One region of the Streptomyces sp. NPDC033178 genome, then DNA from elsewhere that is predicted to be linked to it. Evidence: riboswitches for the same ligand, from Rfam matches in the RefSeq annotation. Region 1 holds a riboswitch; the other holds the start of a gene.
What was found. A riboswitch is a leader RNA that binds a small molecule or an ion and turns the genes downstream of it on or off. The one in region 1 is predicted to bind glycine.
Positions count from the first base shown of each region.

Region 2: it holds a riboswitch for glycine, as region 1 does, so the genes downstream of both, gcvP (aminomethyl-transferring glycine dehydrogenase) here and gcvT (glycine cleavage system aminomethyltransferase GcvT) in region 1, are expected to answer to the same signal.

Region 1 covers NZ_JBVIPT010000016.1:230,086-240,755, forward strand. The annotation lists gene ACZ5VQ_RS34745 (enhanced serine sensitivity protein SseB C-terminal domain-containing protein) at 300-1,091, opposite strand; gene ACZ5VQ_RS34750 (enhanced serine sensitivity protein SseB) at 1,276-2,064, opposite strand; gene ACZ5VQ_RS34755 (AAA family ATPase) at 2,181-2,867, opposite strand; glycine riboswitch at 3,101-3,208, shown strand; glycine riboswitch at 3,209-3,337, shown strand; gene gcvT (glycine cleavage system aminomethyltransferase GcvT) at 3,371-4,498, shown strand; gene gcvH (glycine cleavage system protein GcvH) at 4,631-5,008, shown strand; gene glyA (serine hydroxymethyltransferase) at 5,022-6,299, shown strand; gene ACZ5VQ_RS34775 (L-serine ammonia-lyase) at 6,437-7,804, shown strand; gene ACZ5VQ_RS34780 (glycoside hydrolase family 25 protein) at 7,896-8,450, shown strand; gene ACZ5VQ_RS34785 (MOSC domain-containing protein) at 8,461-9,003, shown strand; gene ACZ5VQ_RS34790 (NADPH-dependent F420 reductase) at 9,034-9,696, opposite strand; gene ACZ5VQ_RS34795 (EF-hand domain-containing protein) at 9,912-10,124, opposite strand; gene ACZ5VQ_RS34800 (helix-turn-helix domain-containing protein) at 10,167-10,670, opposite strand, start outside.
Region 2 covers NZ_JBVIPT010000010.1:3,610-14,279, reverse strand. The annotation lists gene gcvP (aminomethyl-transferring glycine dehydrogenase) at 1-2,798, opposite strand, end outside; glycine riboswitch at 2,984-3,079, opposite strand; gene ACZ5VQ_RS24330 (PRC-barrel domain-containing protein) at 3,184-3,558, shown strand; gene ACZ5VQ_RS24325 (DNA polymerase IV) at 3,734-5,143, opposite strand; gene ACZ5VQ_RS24320 (MerR family transcriptional regulator) at 5,340-5,972, opposite strand; gene ACZ5VQ_RS24315 (bifunctional nuclease family protein) at 6,187-6,660, opposite strand; gene ftsR (transcriptional regulator FtsR) at 6,747-7,481, opposite strand; gene ACZ5VQ_RS24305 (FHA domain-containing protein) at 7,524-8,459, opposite strand; gene ACZ5VQ_RS24300 (DUF881 domain-containing protein) at 8,521-9,483, opposite strand; gene ACZ5VQ_RS24295 (small basic family protein) at 9,489-9,821, opposite strand; gene ACZ5VQ_RS24290 (DUF881 domain-containing protein) at 9,818-10,670, opposite strand, start outside.

The sequences.
Region 1 (10,670 bases):
TTCAACGCCTCGGCGATCTGTTGCCAGACCTGACGGTGAATGGATGCGCAAACGTGATGCTGTCAGGAGGGTTCCGTTATCCGAACGCCGGGTAACGGGGGTCGGACGCGGGAGTTTTGGTACGAAAGGGGCCTCGCAGCCCATTTACCCGCGTAGATCGGGACATACCACCCACGGATGATGCGGGAGTGGGAGCCGGTGCTCCACGGGTTGGACTCGACATGACCCGGATCGTCTCAGGTGCTTCGACCGGATCGTCTCAGACCCAACGAATCGTCTCAGCAGGCGCCCGGGTCATCTCAGTAGGTGCCCGGGAATCCGTATCCGCCGGCCGCCGGCGCCTGGGCGGGCGCCGCGTGGGCCTCACGATCGTAGAACGGCCGCGCGTTGATCCGCAGCCACAGGGCCACCGGGTCGTACTCGTCGGACATCGCGACCGTCGACACCGGCAGACCGTCCGGCACCGCACCGATGGACTGCTGCATCATCGCCCGCACCGAGTCCACGGCGGGCGGGCTGGTGTCGTACACATCGAGCCCGATGGCGAGGTACGGCGCCCCGAGCGCGGGCTGCACCCAGGCGCGGCGCAGCGATCTGACGGCGGTGGTCCGGTGCGCGTTCTGCGTGAGCAGGGCGTAGAACTGCGGGATCTCGATGCCCGGCTCGGACAGCCTGAGCGGGCCCGCGGGCTGCCGCTCCAGGCCGGTTGCGATACGACGCAGATCCAGCCAGGGGATGCCGACGCCGCCGCCCGGCGCGTGCGGGTTCAGCCACAGGCCGTAGTGGTCGGGGTAGAGCGTGCGGGCCACGTCGAGTCCGTCGACCACCTCGTACGAACGGTTCCAGCCGCTCGCCGAGAGCTCCTGGGCGGAGGTCACACAGGGCGCGTAGCCGAAGCCGTCGACCTCCATGTTCCCGTACTGGGCGTCGGGCGAGCCCGCCTGGCCGTGCCAGAGCAGCATCCAGACCTGGCCGGACGACGGGGTCGCGAGGGCACGCAGGAGCGCCTCGTAGGCGTCGTAACGCCCGGGCGTCACTTGGCGCAGCATGTGCTCGACCTGCCCGGCCGCGGCCGTGCCCGACGCGCTCACCTTCTACCGCCCCTTCGTGACATCCCTGACATACAGGTCCATTCGACGGGGCGCCGTGCTCGCTTGAGCATGGCACCACCCCGACCGAGCCATGAAACCAGCTTAAGTGGCGATCCCGACAGCACCGTTGCGCTCCGCTGGGAAAGCTGTTGAGAGCTCGGGATTTTCCGTGGGGCGGCGAAGGCTAGTGGGCCCGGGTGTAGAAGGGCCGCACCTGGGCCCGCAGCCAGTCGCCCACCGGGTCCTGGGCCACGTCCAGGAAGACGAGGTTCACCGGGTGCGGCACGGGGACCTGGCCGAGGGCGCGGCCCACGGCGTCCAGGGGGAGGGTGCGGGCGTCGTCGTGCCAGTGGGCCAGCTCGACGCCGATGAACATCACGGGGTCGGCGCCCTCGACGCTCGCCAGACAGCGGCGGGCGCTCAGGACGACACCGGTCGCGGCGAACTCCGCGGAGGCGGCGGCCAGGAAGTCCACCGGGTCGTGCTGCCAGTCCGGCTGGAAGAGCCGCACACGGCCGCCGCTCGACGGCCCGTCCAGCTCGCTGCGCCCGGCCCGGCACAGCTCGGCCACGGCGGGCGGCGGCAGCGGCACCCCGACCGTGCCGTCCGGGTTCACCACGATGCCCACCTGGGGCGGCAGACCGCGCGCGAACTCGACGGCGGGCGCCACCGTGTACGACAGGTGGTCTCCGACGACCTGGCGGAACTGCTGCTCCGAGCTGAAGACCGGCACGTACGCCTGTCCGCCGAGCTCCATCGTGGGCAGGTCGAGCGGGCCGCTGTGCGGGCCGCCGCCCTCGGGCAGCGGCACCCAGAGGAAGCTGCGGCCCATGACCTCCACGATCCGGGCCCCCGCGGAAGGCGACGCCGCACCGAGGGAGGCGGCCAGTACCGCCTCCAACTCGTTGCCGGGCCAGCCGACATGGGGGTGTGGGTGCGCTTGCACCGGAATGTCCTGTGCCGGGAAGTCCATCTCTCTACCGCCTGCTCGAACCGCCGTCTGCGGCTGTCGAGATTACGCGTACGCGCCCTCCCCCGCCGCAGTCCGTCCGGCTCACCGGGACCTCGGTCCGTCCGGTCACTGGGACCTCAGTCGCCGAAGTCCACCCGCCGCAGCACGTCCGCCGCCGCCCGGTCGATGAGCACCGCCGAACCGCAGCCGTCCGGCAGGTCGCCCTTCTCCACGGAACGCAAGAGCCGGCCGAACGCGCCGCGGTGCCGCGCGAACGCGTACCGCGAGACACCCCGGCCCCGCTCGCGCTGGCCGTCCAGGGCCGTGCCGGGGTCCACGTCGAGCAGCAGCAGGTGCAGGGTGCCGCCGCGCCGCCGGGCGTCCCGGGCCAGCCAGCTGCGCACCCAGGCCTGCGTCCCGCAGTCGTGCACCACGACCCCTTCGCCGGACCGCAGGGCCCGGCGCAGGCCCGCGTAGTGCGCGGCGCGGACCAGAGGCCGGTAGACCGCGTACGGCAGGAAGCGGGCGAGCCTGCCGTCCCAGCGGTCGCGGGTGTCCTGGGAGTCGATGCGGCGGCCTGTCACCGCCCGGCGCATCAGGGTCGACTTGCCGCTGCCGGGCAGGCCCGTGACCACCACCAGGTCGGACGTGCCGAAGCGGAGGCCGTGCGGGCTGTGTCCCGCGCGCTCCCGCAGATCGCGGACGACGGGCGCCGGAAGCGGGCCGCACGCCTCCCCGGCCGGGGCAGTGGGCTGCTTGGGCAGCGCGATGGCCGCGCTCGTGGCGTACGCCGTGGTCCTGTTCACCCTGATCGTCCTCCCCATGGGGTCGGGAGACCCATCCCCGTCGAGTGTAAAGAGAAGGTAATGCGCTGGTCCCCTCATTTCTGTTCTCGTCCTGCCACAGCCCCGTCACAGATCACTGTGGATGCCTGTGGATCCTGTGCGGACGCCATGCGGCCGGGCCAGGCGCCGCGCACCGCCCCCTCGCGAAGAGTCCCCTGCCGCGCCGCTCCGATGCGTGCAATGATGTGCCCGCCAACTGCATACCGGCCGCTTGAATCCGCGCGGGAGAGTTCCGGACACGTTTTTGCGTACGTGGTCCGGGCGCCGAAGGAGCAAGTCCCTCCCTTGAATCTCTCAGGCACCGTTACCGCGCGGGCGAGGCACATCTGAAAAGCGGGCCGTCCCCCTGTCACCAGGGCTTCGGCTCCACCCAAGGTGCAAGTCAGTGACCGTCCGGTCGACCGGTGGTCACGGCGAACCTCTCAGGTTCCGATGACAGATGGGGAGGAACGACCTCGCCGTCATGCCTTGGGAGCCCCACCGTGAGCAGTAACGCCCCCGTTGAACCGCGCCACACCGCGCTCGACGCCCTGCATCGTTCGCTCGGCGCGACGATGACCGATTTCGCCGGCTGGGACATGCCCCTGCGGTACGGCTCCGAGCGCGACGAGCACCTCGCCGTACGGACGAAGGCCGGTCTCTTCGACCTCTCCCACATGGGCGAGATCACCGTCACCGGGCCCCAGGCCGCCGCGCTGCTCGACTTCGCCCTGGTCGGCAACATCGGGGGTGTGAAGCCCGGCCGGGCCCGCTACACCATGATCTGCCGGGCCGACGGCGGCATCCTCGACGACCTGATCGTCTACCGGCTCGCGGAGACCACGTACATGGTCGTCGCCAACGCCTCCAACGCGCAGACGGTCCTGGACGCGCTCGTGGAGCGGGCCGAGGGCTTCGACGCCGAGGTCCGAGACGACCGGGACGCCTACGCGCTGCTCGCCGTACAGGGCCCCGAGTCCCCCGGGATCCTCAAGTCCCTCACCGACGCCGACCTGGACGGCCTGAAGTACTACGCCGGCCTGCCGGGCACGGTCGCGGGCGTCCCTGCCCTGATCGCGCGCACCGGCTACACCGGCGAGGACGGCTTCGAGCTCTTCGTGGCACCGGCCGACGCCGAGAAGCTGTGGCAGGCGCTGACCGACGCGGGCACCCCCGTCGGGCTCGTCCCCTGCGGCCTCTCCTGCCGGGACACCCTGCGCCTGGAGGCGGGCATGCCGCTGTACGGGCATGAGCTGAGCACCTCACTCACGCCCTTCGACGCAGGGCTCGGCCGGGTCGTGAAGTTCGAGAAGGAGGGCGACTTCGTGGGGCGCGAGGCGCTGACCGAGGCCGCCGCCCGCGCCGAGTCGCAGCCCCCGCGCGTCCTCGTCGGCCTGATCGCCGAGGGCCGCCGCGTGCCGCGCGCCGGATACCCGGTCGTCGCCGACGGCAAGGTCGTCGGCGAGGTCACCTCCGGCGCGCCCTCACCGACCCTCGGCAAGCCGATCGCGATGGCGTACGTCGACGCCGCGCACTCCGCACCCGGCTCGCCCGGTGTCGGCGTGGACATCCGGGGCAGCCACGAGCCGTACGAGGTCGTGGCGCTGCCCTTCTACAAGCGCCAGAAGTAGATCCTGGTCCAGCGAGCGCCGGACAGTGAACCCTGGTCCGTGAGCGTCATGAAGTGACCCTGAGCACATCCGCCCAGGTCACCCCCAGTCCCCCTGCATCAGCACTCCCCCGCGTACAGGAGAATTCAGGCCATGAGCAACCCCCAGCAGCTGCGCTACAGCAAGGAGCACGAGTGGCTGTCGGGCGCCGAGGACGGCGTCTCGACGGTCGGCATCACGGAGCACGCGGCCAACGCGCTCGGCGATGTCGTGTACGTCCAGCTCCCGGAGGTGGGTTCCGCGGTGACCGCGGGCGAGACCTGCGGCGAGCTGGAGTCGACCAAGTCGGTGAGCGATCTGTACTCGCCCGTCTCCGGTGAGATCACCGAGATCAACCAGGACGTCGTGGACGACCCCGCGCTGGTGAACACCGCCCCGTTCGAGGGCGGCTGGCTGTTCAAGGTACGGGTCGCGGAGGAGCCGAAGGACCTGCTCTCCGCGGACGAGTACACCGAATTCTCCGGCAGCTAAGGACTCCTGACCGATGTCGCTTCTGAACCAGTCCCTCCACGAGCTCGACCCGGACGTCGCCGCCGCCGTCGACGCCGAGCTGAACCGTCAGCAGTCCACCCTCGAAATGATCGCCTCGGAGAACTTCGCCCCGGTCGCCGTCATGGAGGCCCAGGGCTCGGTCCTCACCAACAAGTACGCCGAGGGCTACCCGGGCCGCCGCTACTACGGCGGCTGCGAGCACGTCGATGTGGCCGAGCAGATCGCCATCGACCGGGTCAAGGAGCTGTTCGGCGCCGAGTACGCCAACGTGCAGCCGCACTCGGGCGCCTCCGCCAACCAGGCCGCGCTGTTCGCGCTGGCCCAGCCCGGCGACACCATCCTCGGCCTGGACCTGGCCCACGGCGGCCACCTGACCCACGGGATGCGGCTCAACTTCTCCGGCAAGCAGTTCAACGTGGTCGCGTACCACGTGGACGAGGCCGGCCTGGTCGACATGGCGGAGGTCGAGCGGCTCGCCAAGGAGCACCGCCCGAAGGTGATCATCGCTGGCTGGTCGGCGTACCCGCGGCAGCTGGACTTCGCCGAGTTCCGCCGTATCGCGGACGAGGTCGAGGCCTACCTGTGGGTCGACATGGCGCACTTCGCGGGTCTGGTCGCGGCCGGTCTCCACCCGAACCCGGTGGAGCACGCGGACGTGGTCACCTCCACCACCCACAAGACGCTGGGCGGCCCCCGCGGCGGGATCATCCTCGCCAAGAAGGCCTTCGCGAAGAAGCTCAACTCGTCCGTCTTCCCGGGCTTCCAGGGCGGCCCCCTGGAGCACGTGATCGCGGCCAAGGCCGTCTCCTTCAAGGTCGCCGCCTCGGAGGACTTCAAGGAGCGCCAGCGCCGTACGGTCGAGGGCGCCCGGATCCTCGCCGAGCGGCTGACGGCTCCCGACGCCCGCGCGGCCGGTGTGAACGTCCTGTCCGGCGGCACGGACGTCCACCTGATCCTGGTCGACCTGCGCGACTCGGAGCTGGACGGCCAGCAGGCCGAGGACCGCCTCCACGAGGTCGGCATCACGGTCAACCGCAACGCCGTCCCGAACGACCCGCGTCCGCCGATGGTCACCTCGGGCCTGCGGATCGGCACGCCCGCCCTCGCCACCCGCGGCTTCACCGCCGAGGACTTCGCCGAGGTCGCGGACGTCATCGCCGAGGCGCTGAAGGCCCCCGCGTCCTTCGGGGAGGCCGACGCGCAGGCGCTGAAGGCCCGGGTGTCCGCACTGGCGGAGAAGCACCCGCTGTACCCCGGTCTGGGCCGCTAGTCCCGTTTCACCGGGGCTCCGCGCACACTGGGAGGTGTGCGCGGAGCCCCGTCCGCCCGTCACCCACCACCACCGCCCTGGTCGCGGCGCTTCGCGCCTTTCGTTCTTCTGCACCACCCCCGCTTTGAGGAGTCCCCGTGGCCATCTCGGTCTTCGACCTGTTCTCGATCGGCATCGGCCCGTCCAGCTCCCACACGGTCGGCCCGATGCGTGCCGCGCGGATGTTCGCCCGCCGGCTGCGCACCGAGGACGTCCTGTCCTCGGTGACCTCGGTACGCGCCGAGCTCTACGGCTCACTGGGCGCGACCGGCCACGGCCACGGCACCCCCAAGGCGGTGCTGCTCGGCCTGGAGGGCGCCTCACCGCGCACGGTGGACGTGGAGGGGGCCGACGAACGGGTGGAGGGCATCAAGTCCTCGGGGCGGATCAACCTGCTCGACGAGCACGAGATCGGCTTCTCCTTCGACGACGACCTGGTCCTGCACCGCCGCAAGACGCTGCCGTACCACGCGAACGGCATGACGCTGTGGGCGTACGACGCCTCGGGCTCCGAACTGCTGTCGAAGACGTACTACTCGGTGGGCGGCGGGTTCGTCGTCGACGAGGACGCGGTGGGCGCGGACCGCATCAAGCTGGACGACACGGTCCTCAAGTACCCCTTCCGCACGGGCGACGAGTTGCTGCGGCTCACCCGCGAGACGGGCCTGTCGATCTCCGCCCTGATGCTGGAGAACGAGCGGGCCTGGCGCACCGAGGACGAGATCCGCGAGGGGCTGCTCGCGATCTGGCGGGTGATGCAGGCGTGCGTCTCGCGCGGCATGTCCCGCGAGGGCATCCTGCCCGGCGGCCTCAGGGTCCGCCGCCGCGCGGCCATGTCGGCCCGCCAACTGCGCGCCGAGGGCGACCCGTTGGCCCATGCGATGGAGTGGATCACGCTCTACGCGATGGCGGTGAACGAGGAGAACGCGGCGGGCGGCCGCGTCGTGACCGCCCCGACGAACGGCGCGGCCGGCATCATCCCGGCGGTCCTGCACTACTACATCAACTTCGTGCCCGGCGCGGACGAGGACGGCGTGGTCCGCTTCATGCTCGCGGCCGGCGCGATCGGCATGCTCTTCAAGGAGAACGCCTCCATCTCCGGCGCCGAGGTCGGCTGCCAGGGCGAGGTCGGCTCGGCCTGCTCGATGGCGGCGGGCGCCCTCGCCGAGGTGCTCGGCGGCTCTCCCGAACAGGTCGAGAACGCCGCGGAGATCGGCATGGAGCACAACCTCGGCCTCACCTGCGACCCGGTCGGCGGCCTCGTCCAGATCCCCTGCATCGAACGCAACGGCATGGCCGCGGTCAAGGCCGTCACGGCGGCCAGGATGGCCATGCGCGGCGACGGCTCCCACAAGGTGTCCCTCGACAAGGTCATCAAGACGATGAAGGAAACGGGCGCGGACATGAGCGTCAAGTACAAGGAGACGGCGCGGGGCGGGCTGGCGGTGAACATCATCGAGTGCTGAGGGTGGGACGGGCGAAGTGGGGGAAGAGCAAAGGAAGTTGCCCCCCACAGGCACCACCGGCACCCGTCCCCCCACCGCACGGAGGAACCACATGCTGCGCGGCATAGACGTCAGCGCCTACCAGTCGTCCTCGTACAGCACCGAAGGCGTGTCCTTCGTCTTCGTCAAGGCCACCGAGGGCCGCACGTACGTCAACCCGAAGCTGAGCGCGCAGACGAAGCGGGCGCGTGACGCCGGCTGCGTCGTCGGCTTCTACCACTTCCTCTGGCCGGGCAACCTCACGGCCCAGGCCGAGTACTTCGTCGGCAAGGCCCCCGAAAAGGCCGGCGACATCCTCGCCGTCGACTGGGAGACAACAGGCGACGGCACCCACGCGTCCAACGCCGAAAAGGACCGCTTCATCCGCAAGGTGAAGGAACTCCGGCCGAACAACCGGGTCGTGCTCTATTGCAACCGGAATTACTGGCTGAACGTCGACACGACCTCGTATGCCGGTGACGGTCTCTGGATCGCCGACTACGTGACCGCGGGCAAGCCTCGGATCCAGGCGAAGTGGCGCTTCCACCAGTACACGGACGACCCGCTGGACAAGAACGTGGCACAGTTCGGCACCCTCGCCGACCTGCGGGAATGGGCGACACCGTAGGCTGCCGGGCATGGGCGGGACAGTGACTGCGGTCAGCAGCAGCGGTAGGTATTCGTTCTCCAAGCCGAATCGGGACGGCATTACGTTGCTTGCCGGGCTCGGGGTGGAGGGGGACGTGCATGCCGGGGTGACGGTAAAGCATCGGTTCCGGATGGAGAAGGATCCTTCGCAGGTGAATCTGCGGCAGGTGCACCTCATTCACGAGGAGTTGTTCGACGAGGTGCGGGAGGCCGGGTTCGAGGTCGCGGCCGGGGAACTCGGGGAGAACGTCACCACCCGGGGGATCGATCTGCTGGGGCTGCCGACCGGGACACTGCTGCGGGTCGGGGACGAGGCCGTCGTGGAGGTCACCGGGCTGCGGAATCCCTGTGCGCAGATCGACGGCTTCCAGAAGGGGCTGATGAAGCAGGTCGTCGGGCGGGATCAGGACGGGACCGTCCGGTTCCGGGCCGGGATCATGAGTGTCGTCGTCACGGGTGGGGTGGTGCGACCCGGTGACCCGGTCGAGGTGGAGTTGCCGGACGGGCCGCGCCTGCCCCTGGAGATCGTCTGAGCGGGAAGCCGGAGCGCTGCCGCCGGAGCCCTATGCCCGGAAGTCCGCCGAGCGCTCCCGCGGCGCCTCCGCCAGGGCCTTCGTCACCGCGTCCACGCCTTCCTGGAGGCCGTAGACCGGGGTGCCGGGCTGCTGGCGCCAGGAGTCGTCGAGGGAGCCTGCGTCGACCGTGTCGAAGCCGAGTTCGTCGATGAGGTCGCGGACGACCTGCTTGGCGGACTCGTCGTCGGCGGCGACCGGGAGGGCGAGGCGGTCCGGGGCGCCGGCCGGGCGGTGCCGGTCGAGAAGGTCCTGGGCGTACGTGCCGTTGAAGGCCTTGACGACCGTGTGGCCGAGCTGCTGGGCCGTCCAGCGGCTCTCCGTCAGGCCCTCGTCCTCGATCCCGGCGATCCTGCCGTCCCGCTGCCGCGGGTAGTAGTTGCCGGTGTCGACGACGACCGCTCCGTCGGCTGCCTCATCGAAGAGGCCGGACGGCAGGTTCGGAACCGCCTTCAGAGGGACCGTGACGACGACCAGTTCGGCGCCGCGTGCCGCCTCCTCGACCGGGACGGGCGTCGCGCCGGTCTCCTCGGCCAGTGCAGTGAGGGTCCCCGGACCCCGGGAGTTGGCGACGGACACCTCGTGGCCGAGGGCGGTGAGCCGCCGGGTGAGGTTGCCGCCGATGTTGCCCGCTCCGATGATGCCGATCTTCATGACTCGCGCGTCCTTCCGGGGGTCGATGACTCCGATGTGGAGCACCAACCTCCGGGGCAAGCAGGCTATTCCGGGCATCACCGGAAAGGTCGCACAGCGTTTCGAACGTCCGGAAACCACTGTCCCGGCCATCGCGCGACCGGTCACGCGCCGCAACGGCAAAGGGGCGCCCCCGCCCGTCCGGCGGGAGCGCCCCTCGCGATCCTCGCGTTCGGCTACTTGTTCAGGTGGGACCAGAACTCGTCGAACGACAGCAGCTTGTCGCCGTTGAGGTCCTGGGAGCCGATCACGGCCTCGGCCACCGACTCGGTGACGTTCCAGTCGCCGCCCTGGGCCAGGGCCTTCTTGAACTCGGCGGCGGTGACGTAGCCGTCCCCGTCCACGTCGATGCGCTCGAACGCCTTGCGTGCTTCCTCGATGTCCGCCACCGGACCCGCCCCTTCTGATGTGCCGTACTTGCCGAGGTCAGATTAACTGGCCAGCTGAGCGCTGAGCGCGGCGACCACCCACGCGAACTCCTCCCGGTGCGTGGGCAGCGGCTCGGTCCCCCGTACGAGCGCCAGCAGTTCCCGGAAGCGGGCGAGCTCGGCATGGCTCGCCGACACCATGCGTTCCAGTACGGCAGCCCTGTCGGCGTCGCCGAGCAGCTCGGCCAGGACCGTGGCGGCCTCCGGGGCGTCCGGCACGAGCCCCCGCTGCCGTGCCTCGCCGGCCAGTTGCACCAGGCGGCTCATGAACCACAGGGACGTACCGGCCGGCACGTCGGGCCCCCGGTCCGCCGCGTTGAACTCGACCATCCTGCGCATCCGCGCGCGAAAGCCCGTGTCCTGGATCAGCTCGGCGAGCTCGACCCAGGCGTCCACCTGCTCGGTCGTGGGGTCGTCGGGCAGGTCGGGCACGCCGAAGCGCAGCCGGGTGCGGATGTCGGGGTCCGCGGTGTCGAGGCCGTCGAAGGTCTCCGCCATGAAGTCGTC
Region 2 (10,670 bases), on a different contig from region 1:
TACTTGTCCGCGGCCGAGACACCGGCCGGGAACACCGCCTCCTCGCGGCTGTACGCGTGCTCCCAGGCGTCGCCGAGCGCGGCGGCCGTGTGCGGGGCGTTCCGCAGCGGGTTGTCGTCCGCCGCCCACTCGCCCGAGCCGACCTTCTCGATCTCCGCACGGATGGCGATCATCGCGTCGCAGAACCGGTCGATCTCGGTCAGGTCCTCGCTCTCCGTGGGCTCGATCATCAGCGTGCCGGCCACCGGGAAGGACATCGTCGGCGCGTGGAACCCGTAGTCGATCAGCCGCTTGGCGACGTCGTCGACGCTCACACCGGTCGCCTTGGTCAGCGGCCGCAGATCGATGATGCACTCGTGCGCCACGAGCCCGCCGGGACCGGTGTAGAGCACCGGGTAGTGCGGCTCAAGACGCTTGGCGATGTAGTTGGCACTGAGCACGGCGACCTGGGTGGCCCGCTTGAGCCCCTCACCGCCCATGAGACGGACGTACGCCCACGAGATGGGCAGGATGCCCGCGGAGCCCCAGGGAGCGGCCGAGATCGGGCCCACGCCGGTCTCCGGGCCGGCGGCGGGCTGCAGCGGGTGGTTCGGCAGATACGGCGCCAGGTGCGAGCGCACCCCGACCGGACCCACGCCAGGACCGCCGCCGCCGTGCGGGATGCAGAACGTCTTGTGCAGGTTCAGGTGCGAGACGTCGCCACCGAAGTGCCCCGGCTTGGCAAGCCCCACCAGCGCGTTGAGGTTGGCGCCGTCGACATACACCTGGCCGCCCGCCTCGTGCACCTGGGCACAGATGTCGGCGACGTGCTCCTCGAACACCCCGTGCGTCGAGGGGTACGTGATCATCAGCACCGACAGCTCGTCGCGGTGCTGCTCGATCTTGGCCCGCAGGTCCTCGACGTCGATCTCGCCGTCGTCGGCGGTCTTCACGACGACGACCTTCATCCCGGCCATCACCGCACTCGCGGCGTTCGTCCCGTGCGCGGACGACGGGATGAGGCAGACCGTGCGCTGCTCGTCGCCATTGGCCCGGTGGTAGCCGCGTACGGCCAGCAGACCGGCCAGCTCGCCCTGCGAACCGGCGTTGGGCTGCAGCGACACCTTGTCGTAGCCCGTGACCTCGGCGAGCCGCTCCTCCAGCTCACGGATGAGCGTGAGATAGCCCTGCGCCTGCTCGGCGGGCGCGAAGGGGTGCAGCTGCCCGAACTCGGGCCAGGTCACCGGCTCCATCTCGGTCGTCGCGTTCAGCTTCATCGTGCAGGAGCCCAGCGGGATCATGCCCCGGTCGAGCGCGTAGTCACGGTCGGCGAGCCGGCGCAGGTAGCGCAGCATCGCGGTCTCGGACCGGTACTGGTGGAAGACCGGGTGCGTGAGGTACTCGTCGGTGCGCAGCTGCACGGCCGGCAACGTGTCCTCCGTCGCCCCGTCCAGCGCGGCAACGTCGCCGTCGACCCCGAACGCGGCCCAGACGGCGCCCAGTTGGGCCCGCGTGGTGGTCTCGTCGCAGGCGAGGGACAGGTGGTCGGCGTCGACGAGCCGGAGGTTGACCCCGCCCCGGCGCGCCGCCGCGAGCGTCTCGGCCGCCTTGCCCGGCACCCGCACGGTCAGCGTGTCGAAGTACGCCTCGTGGACGACCTCGACCCCGCCGGCCTTCAGACCCGCGGCGAGGATCGTGGCGTACCGGTGGGTGCGCCGCGCGATGGACTTCAGGCCCTGGGGCCCGTGGTAGACGGCGTACATCCCGGCCATCACGGCGAGCAGCACCTGGGCCGTACAGATGTTGCTGGTCGCCTTCTCGCGGCGGATGTGCTGCTCGCGCGTCTGCAGGGCGAGCCGGTACGCCTTGTTGCCGTCCGCGTCGACCGAGACGCCGACCAGCCGGCCGGGCAGGCTGCGCGCGAACTTCTCACGGACGGCCATGTATCCGGCGTGCGGCCCGCCGAATCCCATCGGCACACCGAAGCGCTGCGTCGTACCGACCGCGATGTCGGCGCCGAGCTCACCGGGCGAGGTGAGCAGCGTCAGGGCGAGCAGATCGGCGGCGACGGTGACGACCGCGCCCAGCTCGTGCGCCCGCTCGACGACGGGCCTGAGGTCCCGTACGGCACCGGAGGCGCCGGGGTACTGGAGGAGCACGCCGTTGATCTCGCGCTCGGCGAGCTCGGCCGGAATGCCGTCGCTCAGGTCGGCGACGACGACCTCGACGCCGGTCGGCTCGGCGCGGGTCTCGATCACGGCGATGGTCTGCGGCATGGTGTCCGCGTCGACGAGGAACAGGCCCTTCTTGTTCTTGCCCATGCGCCGCGACAGCGCCATGGCCTCGGCGGCCGCCGTGCCCTCGTCGAGCAGCGAGGCCCCGGAGGTCGGCAGACCGGTGAGGTCGGCGACCACGGTCTGGAAGTTCAGCAGCGCCTCCAGCCGACCCTGCGAGATCTCGGGCTGGTAGGGCGTGTACGCCGTATACCAGGCCGGGCTCTCCATGACGTTCCGCAGAATGACGGGCGGCGTGAACGTCCCGTAGTACCCGAGCCCGATCATGGAATCCAGCACCTGGTTGCGGTCCGCGAGGGAGCGCAGCTCGGCCAGAACCTCGGCCTCGGTGCGGGCGCCCGGCAGTTCGAGCGAGTCGGCGTTCTTGATCACATCCGGGACCGCGGTGGCCGTCAGCTCGTCGAGCGAGCCGTACCCCACGTGCGCGAGCATCTTGGCCCGGGCTTCGGTGTCGGGCCCGATGTGGCGCTGCTCGAAGGGGATTCCCTGTTCGAGCTCTGAGAGCGGAATACGATGGGCGGTCATTGCGGAGGCCTCCTGGTCTGACGACCTTCGAGGGCACCACTGCATGGGTGCCCGGACGGCCTCCCCCTCTGTCATCTCAACCTGAGAGCTTCACCGGGCCGCCCGCGAAGGCGCACCGGTTTTCACCGTCGGTGAGAGCGGAGCCCGTCAAAAAGCTCGAACACCGCTCTGCTTTCCAGAGTGACCTCGTCCATGCGGTACGTGGGCCTGAGAGATTCCGGGGAGGATTTGCTCCTTCGGCGCCTCCGATGAAGCCTGGAGGACTCTCCCGCACGGGGTCAGCAGCCGTTGCCCAGCGTACCAGCGGGGTTCCCTCGAGTGGCCGCCCTCCTCAAAGTGCTCTTTCGTAGTGCTTACGGATGAGTTGCGAGCAGCTGGAGGGCCCGTGCAGACCGACATCGATCCGCGCAACCTGATAGGCCGCAAGGCGTTCGACCGCAACGGCACCAAAATCGGCACGGTCGACGAGGTCTACCTCGACGACGCGACCGGCGTACCGGAGTGGGCGGCCATACGCACCGGCCTGTTCAGCAGAGACGCCTTCGTCCCCCTGGAGCCCAGCGAGCTGGCCGACGGGGCACTGCGCGTCCCCTTCGAACGCGCCCTGATCAAGGACGCCCCCGACTTCGGAGTGGGCCGCCACCTCTCCCCCGAACAAGAACTCCAGCTCTACCACCACTACGGCCTGGACATAGCCCCCCCGCCCCCCTTCCCGGACCACGACTTCGGCCACCTGGCAGGAAAGGACGACTCCCAGTAAGGGGCTCCAAGGGGGCAAGGGCGACGCCGGTCTGTTTTGGGGCGCGGGGAACTGCGCAGCAAGCCACAACTGACCCGCACCCGCAAACACACCCCAGCCCCGCGCTTTCAGGGGCGCGGGGAACGGCGCAACCAGCCACAACCAACCCGCTCGCACACACGCACCCGCACCGAAGTCACCCCTCCCCGCCCGCCGCAGGCGACCCCGCAGGTGCCCCCACATCCCCAGGCCTCCGCTCCACCAAGGGCAACGGCTCCGCAGCCTCCAGCAAGGGATCATCGCTCCGGAACGTCCGCACCCGCCCCGGCATGGAGTCCGGCGTCTCGAACCGCACAGTCACCCGCCCCAGCCCGCTCCCCTGCACCCACCCGTGCCCAAACTCGGCGTGCCGCACATCGTGCCCCGCATGCCACCGTCTCTCCGCCGGAGGCACCGGCTCCTCGGCCACCTCCTCGGCTTCGTCCTTCTCCGCGTGCTCCGGCTCCTCCTCGGCGGCGGCAGCGGCGGCAGCCGTCCGAGCCTGGGCGAAGAGATCCTCCTGCGTGTAGTCGGCGAGCCCCGAGACCCCCACCCCCAGAAGCCGTACGCCGCCCGTGGTGTCCACGGACTCCAGCAACCGCGCGGCGGCCTCCCGCACCACCGCGGGGTCGTCCGTGGGCCCTCTGAGCGTCTCGGACCGGGTCAGCGTCGAGAAGTCGTACCGCCGCACCTTCAGCACGATGGTCCGCCCCGACAGATGGGCGCCCCGCAACCGCCGCACACACCGGTCGGCGAGCCGCTGGACCTCCATCCGCACCCGCACCCGGTCATGGATGTCCACGTCGTACGTGTCCTCGACGGACACCAACTTGGTGTCTCGCTCGGCCACCACGGGCCGCACGTCGTGCGCTAGCGCCATGGCGTACAGCGCGACCCCGTGGGCCTTCCCCAGGAGCCGTACGAGCTCGTCCTCGCCCGCCTCGGCGATCTCCCCGACCGTGGTGATCCCGGCCCGCCGCAGATGGTCCCCCGTGGCGGGCCCCACGCCCGGCAGCGTACGAACGGTCATGGGGGCGAGCAGTTCCCGCTCGGTGCCGGGCTCTATCAGCACCAGCCCGTCGGGCTTGGCCTGCTCGGAGGCGATCTTCGCGAGCATCTTGGAGGCGGCGAGCCCCACGGACCCGGTCAGCCCGGTGACGGCCCTGATGTCCCCGCGCAGCTTCACCCCGGTCAGCCGCGCCGACTCCGCGTCCCAGGCCGTCTGACCGGCCTCCAGGTCCACGAACGCCTCGTCCAGGCTCAGCGGCTCCACCAGGGGCGACAGATCCCGCAGCAGGCCCATCACCTGCTCGCTGACCTCCCGGTAGAGGCCGAAGCGCGGTACGAGATACGCGGCGTTCGGCGCCAGCCGGCGGGCCTGCGCCATGGGCATCGCCGAATGCACCCCGAAGACCCGTGCCTCGTACGAACAGGTAGCCACCACGCCCCGAGGCCCGAGCCCGCCCACGATGACCGCTTTCCCGCGCAGGCTCGGCTTGGCCGCCTGCTCCGCCGAGGCGTAGAAGGCATCCATGTCGAGATGCAGGATCGTGGGCGCGGTTCTCACATGTCCGATGCTGCCCTACGCCACTGACAATGCCCCGGCACGCACTCTGCGGACCGGCGCCGAGCCGGACCCGCCAGTGTGCCGAGCCGCAGGCACCGGGCACCGGGCGGCGGGCGCCAGGGCCGGAAAGACCCGGACAGGGCCAGGCCGGAAGGCCCGGACAGCACCCGCCGGCCGAGGCGGCGCCCGCGCCGGCTCAGACCGCGCGATTACGCCGCCGCGCCAGCTCGTCCGCCGGATTGGGCCGGACAAGCGTCTCGCCCGTGTCGACCCGCTCCCCGTGCAGCTGTGAGAGGGCACTCTCGACGTCCCGCCAGACCACGCCCACCGCGATCCCGAAGATGCCCTGGCCGCCCTGGAGGAGCGCGTGGACCTCGTCGGGCGAGGAGCACTCGTAGACCGTCGCGCCGTCGCTCATCAGCGTCATCCGCTCCAGGTCCCGGAACCCGCGCTCACGCAGGTGCTGGACCGTGGTGCGGATGTTCTGCAGCGAGACCCCGGTGTCGAGGAACCGCTTGACGATCTTCAGGACGACGACGTCCCGGAAGCTGTAGAGCCGCTGCGTCCCCGACCCGTAGGCGGCCCGCACACTCGGCTCGACCAAGCCGGTTCTGGCCCAGTAGTCGAGCTGTCGGTAGGTGATGCCCGCGGCCGCGCAGGCCGTGGGCCCCCGATAACCGACCTCCTCGGACGCCACCCCGCCGTCCTCGGGCACCGCTGTCGGCCGCTGTACGTGATCGGCCGCGCTGCTGTGAAGCGGGTACGGGCTGCTCTCCCCCAGACCGGGTCCGGGGGCACCCCCAGCCGTACCGTCGCCGCTGCTTCTCACGCCGACCTCCGTCCTTGACCTGCCTTCTCGACGGTAGGCAGCCACCGGGGGTGCGTCAACGACCGCCACACTCGGCACGCCGAGTGATAATCACCCTAGGAGTGGTTTCCCGTGTCCCACCGCGGGGAAAGGCTAGCCGAATGCTCTCGGGACAACCGCCGCACGGCCTGTCGTCCGGCGGTCCCGGAGGGTCACTGGAGCCCGGACCGGAAGGTCACTGGCTGTTGGTCCCGAAGTCCTCGGGCGAGATCTGGTCGAGGAACTCGCGGAACTTCTCCACCTCGTCCTCCTGCTCGTCCGGGATCGCGATGCCGGCGTCGTCCAGCACCCCGTCGCTGCCGTAGATCGGCGTCCCGGTGCGCAGCGCGAGCGCTATGGCGTCGGACGGCCGGGCGCTTACCTCGACTCCGCTGGCGAACACCAGCTCCGCGTAGAAGACGCCCTCCCGCAGGTCCGTGATGCGCACCTCGGTGAGCTCCTGGCCGACGGCCTCCAGCACGTCCTTGAACAGGTCGTGGGTCAGCGGTCGCGCGGGGGCCATGCCCTGCTGTGCGAAGGCGATCGCCGTCGCCTCCCCCGGCCCGATCCAGATGGGGAGGTAACGGTCGCCTCCCACTTCACGCAGGAGCACGATCGGTTGGTTGGAGGGCATTTCGACCCGGACACCTACGACGTCGAGCTCGTTCACACAGCAACCCTAGGCCGTGCCCGGCATCTTTGGGTAGTCGGGCACGGATTGGGCGCCCGATCCCGCGCTCCACGCGACCCACCGGGTCAGGGCAGCCGCACCCCGAGCGCGGACTGCACCAGCGCGGCGTGCAGCTTCACCGCCAGCCCCGCCAGCTCCTTGGTCTGCGCCTCCGCGTGCGCCCTGGTCTGCGGATTGCGGTGACGCCGCAGCGGGGCCACGACCTGGTCGACAAGGCCGGCCTCACGGTCGGCGGCGGCCTTCACGGCACGCAGATGGCGCGGCTCGATCCCGAACCGCCCCAGTTCCACGACGAGACCGGCCACGGTCACCGCCTCAGCGTCGTAGACCCCCTCCGGCAGCGGTGTGATGAGCCCGTACGACTCCCACTCCTCGAGTTCCTGCTCGCCGATCTCCACGGCGGCCAGCAGCTCGGCCCGCCCGATCCGGGCCACGGTCGGCCCCTCGGACTCGCAGAGCACCTCGCCGTCGCGCTGACGCCCCACCGACGGCAACGGCAGCGCCTCACCGCGCTCCACGGCGTCCAGGTGCTCGCGGATCACCTTCAGGGGCAGATAGTGGTCCCGCTGCATCCTCAGGACGTGCCCGAGGCGCTCGACGTCGCCCGGGCTGAACTTCCGATACCCCGACGGTGTCCGCTGCGGCTCGATGAGCCCCTCCGACTCCAGGAAGCGGATCTTGGAGATGGTGACTTCGGGGAACTCGTCGCGCAGCACATTGAGCACCGTGCCGATGCTCATCAGTCCGTTGTCCATGGCGGCGGTGCCGTGGCCGACACCGCCGCTCGGTGTTCGAAGCATGGACCTTCCTGAGGGTTCCCCCGGACCGGGTCCGGGGGCGGGTCAGATACCCCGCTGGCTCGCGTAGAAGACCAGCCGGTACTTGCCGATCTGCACCTCGTCGCCGTTCGACAGCGGGACCGAGTCGATCCGCTCCCGGTTGACGTACGTGCCGTTGAGGCTGCCGACGTCCGCCACCGTGAACGAGCCGTCGGGAACCCGACGGAACTCGACATGGCGGCGCGACACGGTCACGTCGTCCAGGAAGATGTCACTCTGCGGATGACGGCCGGCGGTGGTCAGCTCGCCGTCCAGCAGGAAGCGGCTGCCCGAGTTGGGCCCACGGCGCACCACCAGGAGCGCCGAGCCGAGCGGCAGCGCGTCGACGGCGGCCTGCGCCTCGGGCGAGAGCATCGGCATCTGCGTCTGGCCGGTGGCCTCGGCGTCGTAGGCCTCAAGGCCCGAGATGGAGATCGTCGAGGTGGTCTCCGACGGACGCTCGGGGGTCGCCCCGGCCCGCAACGGAGCACCGCAGTTGGAGCAGAAGCGGCTCGCCTCCGCGTTGCGGTTACCGCACCTCGTACACACCAGGGCCGACATGGACGGATCCTCCTGCCGCGGCTGCCCCGTCGGGGCGTTGGACGCATACGGGTCGGAGCCGAAACCTATGCGTCCCGACTGGGCAGGGTCAACAGACGGCGCGCCCTGACCACCGGAAATGTCACCACCCGGACCACCGACCTGATCTCGGAACAGGGGGCGGTCCCCTTGGTCCTCACCCTCCGAGGGGCGCGGTGCACGATGGCGGGCAGTCGCGTTGTCGCTGCCCTCTCGCGCGCTCTTGCCGAACAACTTCGCAAACAACTTCACGGGCGATTCCCCTTGACCGAAACAGACCCGCCCGTGGGGCAGGACGAACCCTGATTGCACACACCGGTCGAGCCGGACACCCTCACAACGTCCGTATCCACCAGACAGTTTCCACCACGCACCACCCATTCGGTGCGTCGACCCCCCGCAACCTCATGCCCTCGACGAGCGGCCCCCAAGCACCCCCTGTTCACTGGGAGGACGACCGAGCGTAGTCAGGCCGCTTCGCCGGTCGCAAGGCGTCCACGATGATCTTGTCCGATCGTTCCACCGTGACAGTGGCCTGCTCCTTCTCCAAAGTCTGCACCACTCCGCCAGGGATGTTGAGCGCCGGTTCGAGGTCCTGAGGCTTGCCGATGACCTTGAAACGATAGGGGGCGCTGATCTTGTTCCCGTCGACGGCGACTCCGCCGCTCACATCCGTCAGATAGGTGCCCGCGACGACCCGTACGCCGTTGACCTGGATCGCCTCCGCTCCGGCGGCACGCAGCTCCTGGATCGCGTCGAGCAGCATGTCGGCCTCGACCGTCCCCTTCTCGTCCTCGATGGTCAGCGTGATGCCGGGACCCTGCGCCGCCACGGTGCCCGCCAGAATGCCGAGTTGCTTCTCCTTCTCGACCGTCTGCTTGCGGGCCTCCTCGGCCTGGTCCGAACTGTTCTCCAGCTCGGTGCGCTGATCCTCCAGCCCCTGCTTCTCCTCCTCCAGACGCTGTGTACGGTCGTCCAGTTCATCGAGGATGCGTACGAGATCCTCCTGACGCGCACCGCGGAGGGCGCCGTCGCTGTCGCTGTTGGACGCCACCTGGACGGCGAGACCGAAGCCGAGGCCGAACAGCAGGAGGGCCACGATGAACTGCGCACGCGACACGCGCGGCGGCCAAAGCCCCTTCACCAGCCGCTGCCGACCGGTCAGAACCGGCTTGCGCGGTTCCGCCTCGGCGTCAGGCCACTCGGGGTTCTCGCGACCCCGCGCCTCCTCCGCCCGTACCTCTTCGGGAAGTTCCTTGCGCAGGCGGTTCTCGGAGGTCTCCGGAACGTCCGGGCTCTTGGGGGGCTCAGGGGACTGTGAGTTCTCTGAGGTCTCTGAGGTCTCTGGGGTCTCTGGGGTCTCTGGGGTCTCTGGGGTCTCTGGGGTCTCGTCCTGGCTGCTCATCGGCCTCACGCCCGGAACACGTGACGGCGGATGGCCGCGGCGTTGGAGAAGATCCGGATGCCGAGGACGACCACGACACCCGTGGACAGCTGGGCGCCCACACCCAACTTGTCGCCGAGGAAGACGATCAGCGCGGCCACGACGACATTGGACAGGAACGACACCACGAAGACCTTGTCGTCGAAGATGCCGTCGAGCATCGCCCGCAGACCTCCGAACACGGCGTCGAGCGCCGCGACGACGGCGATCGGAAGATAGGGCTCGACCACCGCCGGAACCTCGGGCCGGACCAACAATCCAGCCACGACTCCCACGACGAGGCCCAGTACGGCGATCACGATGTGCCTTTCTCTGTGCTCGGTTGCGCTGTTCGTACGATCACACTCGGTGCGGCGGGCAGCCGGAGGTCGTCCTCGACGGAAATACCGGTCCGGATATGGAAGTTCTTCCGTAGGGCATCCAAATACTGTCCGTCGCCGCTGTTCTGGAACTCTGTTCTCAGCCGCTCGCCGTCCCCCACCGCCAACACCGTGTAGGGCGGCACCAGGGGCTTGTTGTCGACCAGTATCGCGTCACCCGCGGCCCGGATCGCGGACAGTGCCGTCAGCCGCTGCCCGTTGATCGAGATGGCCTCGGCGCCCGACTCCCACAGGCCGTTGACCACACGCTGCATGTCGCGGTCGCGTACCCGTCCGGTGTCGGAGAAGCCCGACGTCTCGCGTGCGTCGCCGTCGCCGCCCTGCTCGGCTTCCTTGGCGTCGTTCACGACGAGCTTCACGCCGGGGCCGTGCACTTCGACCGCCCCGGCCAGGATGCCCACCAGCTCGCCCTGGCCGCCGCCGTGCTTCTTCAGCGCCTCGCGCTGCCGCGCGCTCACGTCGTCGCGGAGTTTGTCGATGCTGCCCTCGATCTTGTCGGCCGCCGACGTCTCGCGGTCGATGCGGTCGATGAGTTCCTCGCGCTCCTTGGCGACGACCGGGGCCGCTATCCGCGCCTGTGCGGCCCCCACGGTCACCACGAGGGCCGCGAGCACCAGACCGGCTGCGAGTCCGAGCTTCGCCCGCAACGTCTTCGGCAGGGCGCCGGTCCCGTCGGCCTTCTTGCGGGCAGCCGCCTCCGCGTACCCGTCGTCGAGGCTGTGGTCCATGACATTGGTGAGCAGCGACATGGACGCGTCCGGGCGCGGG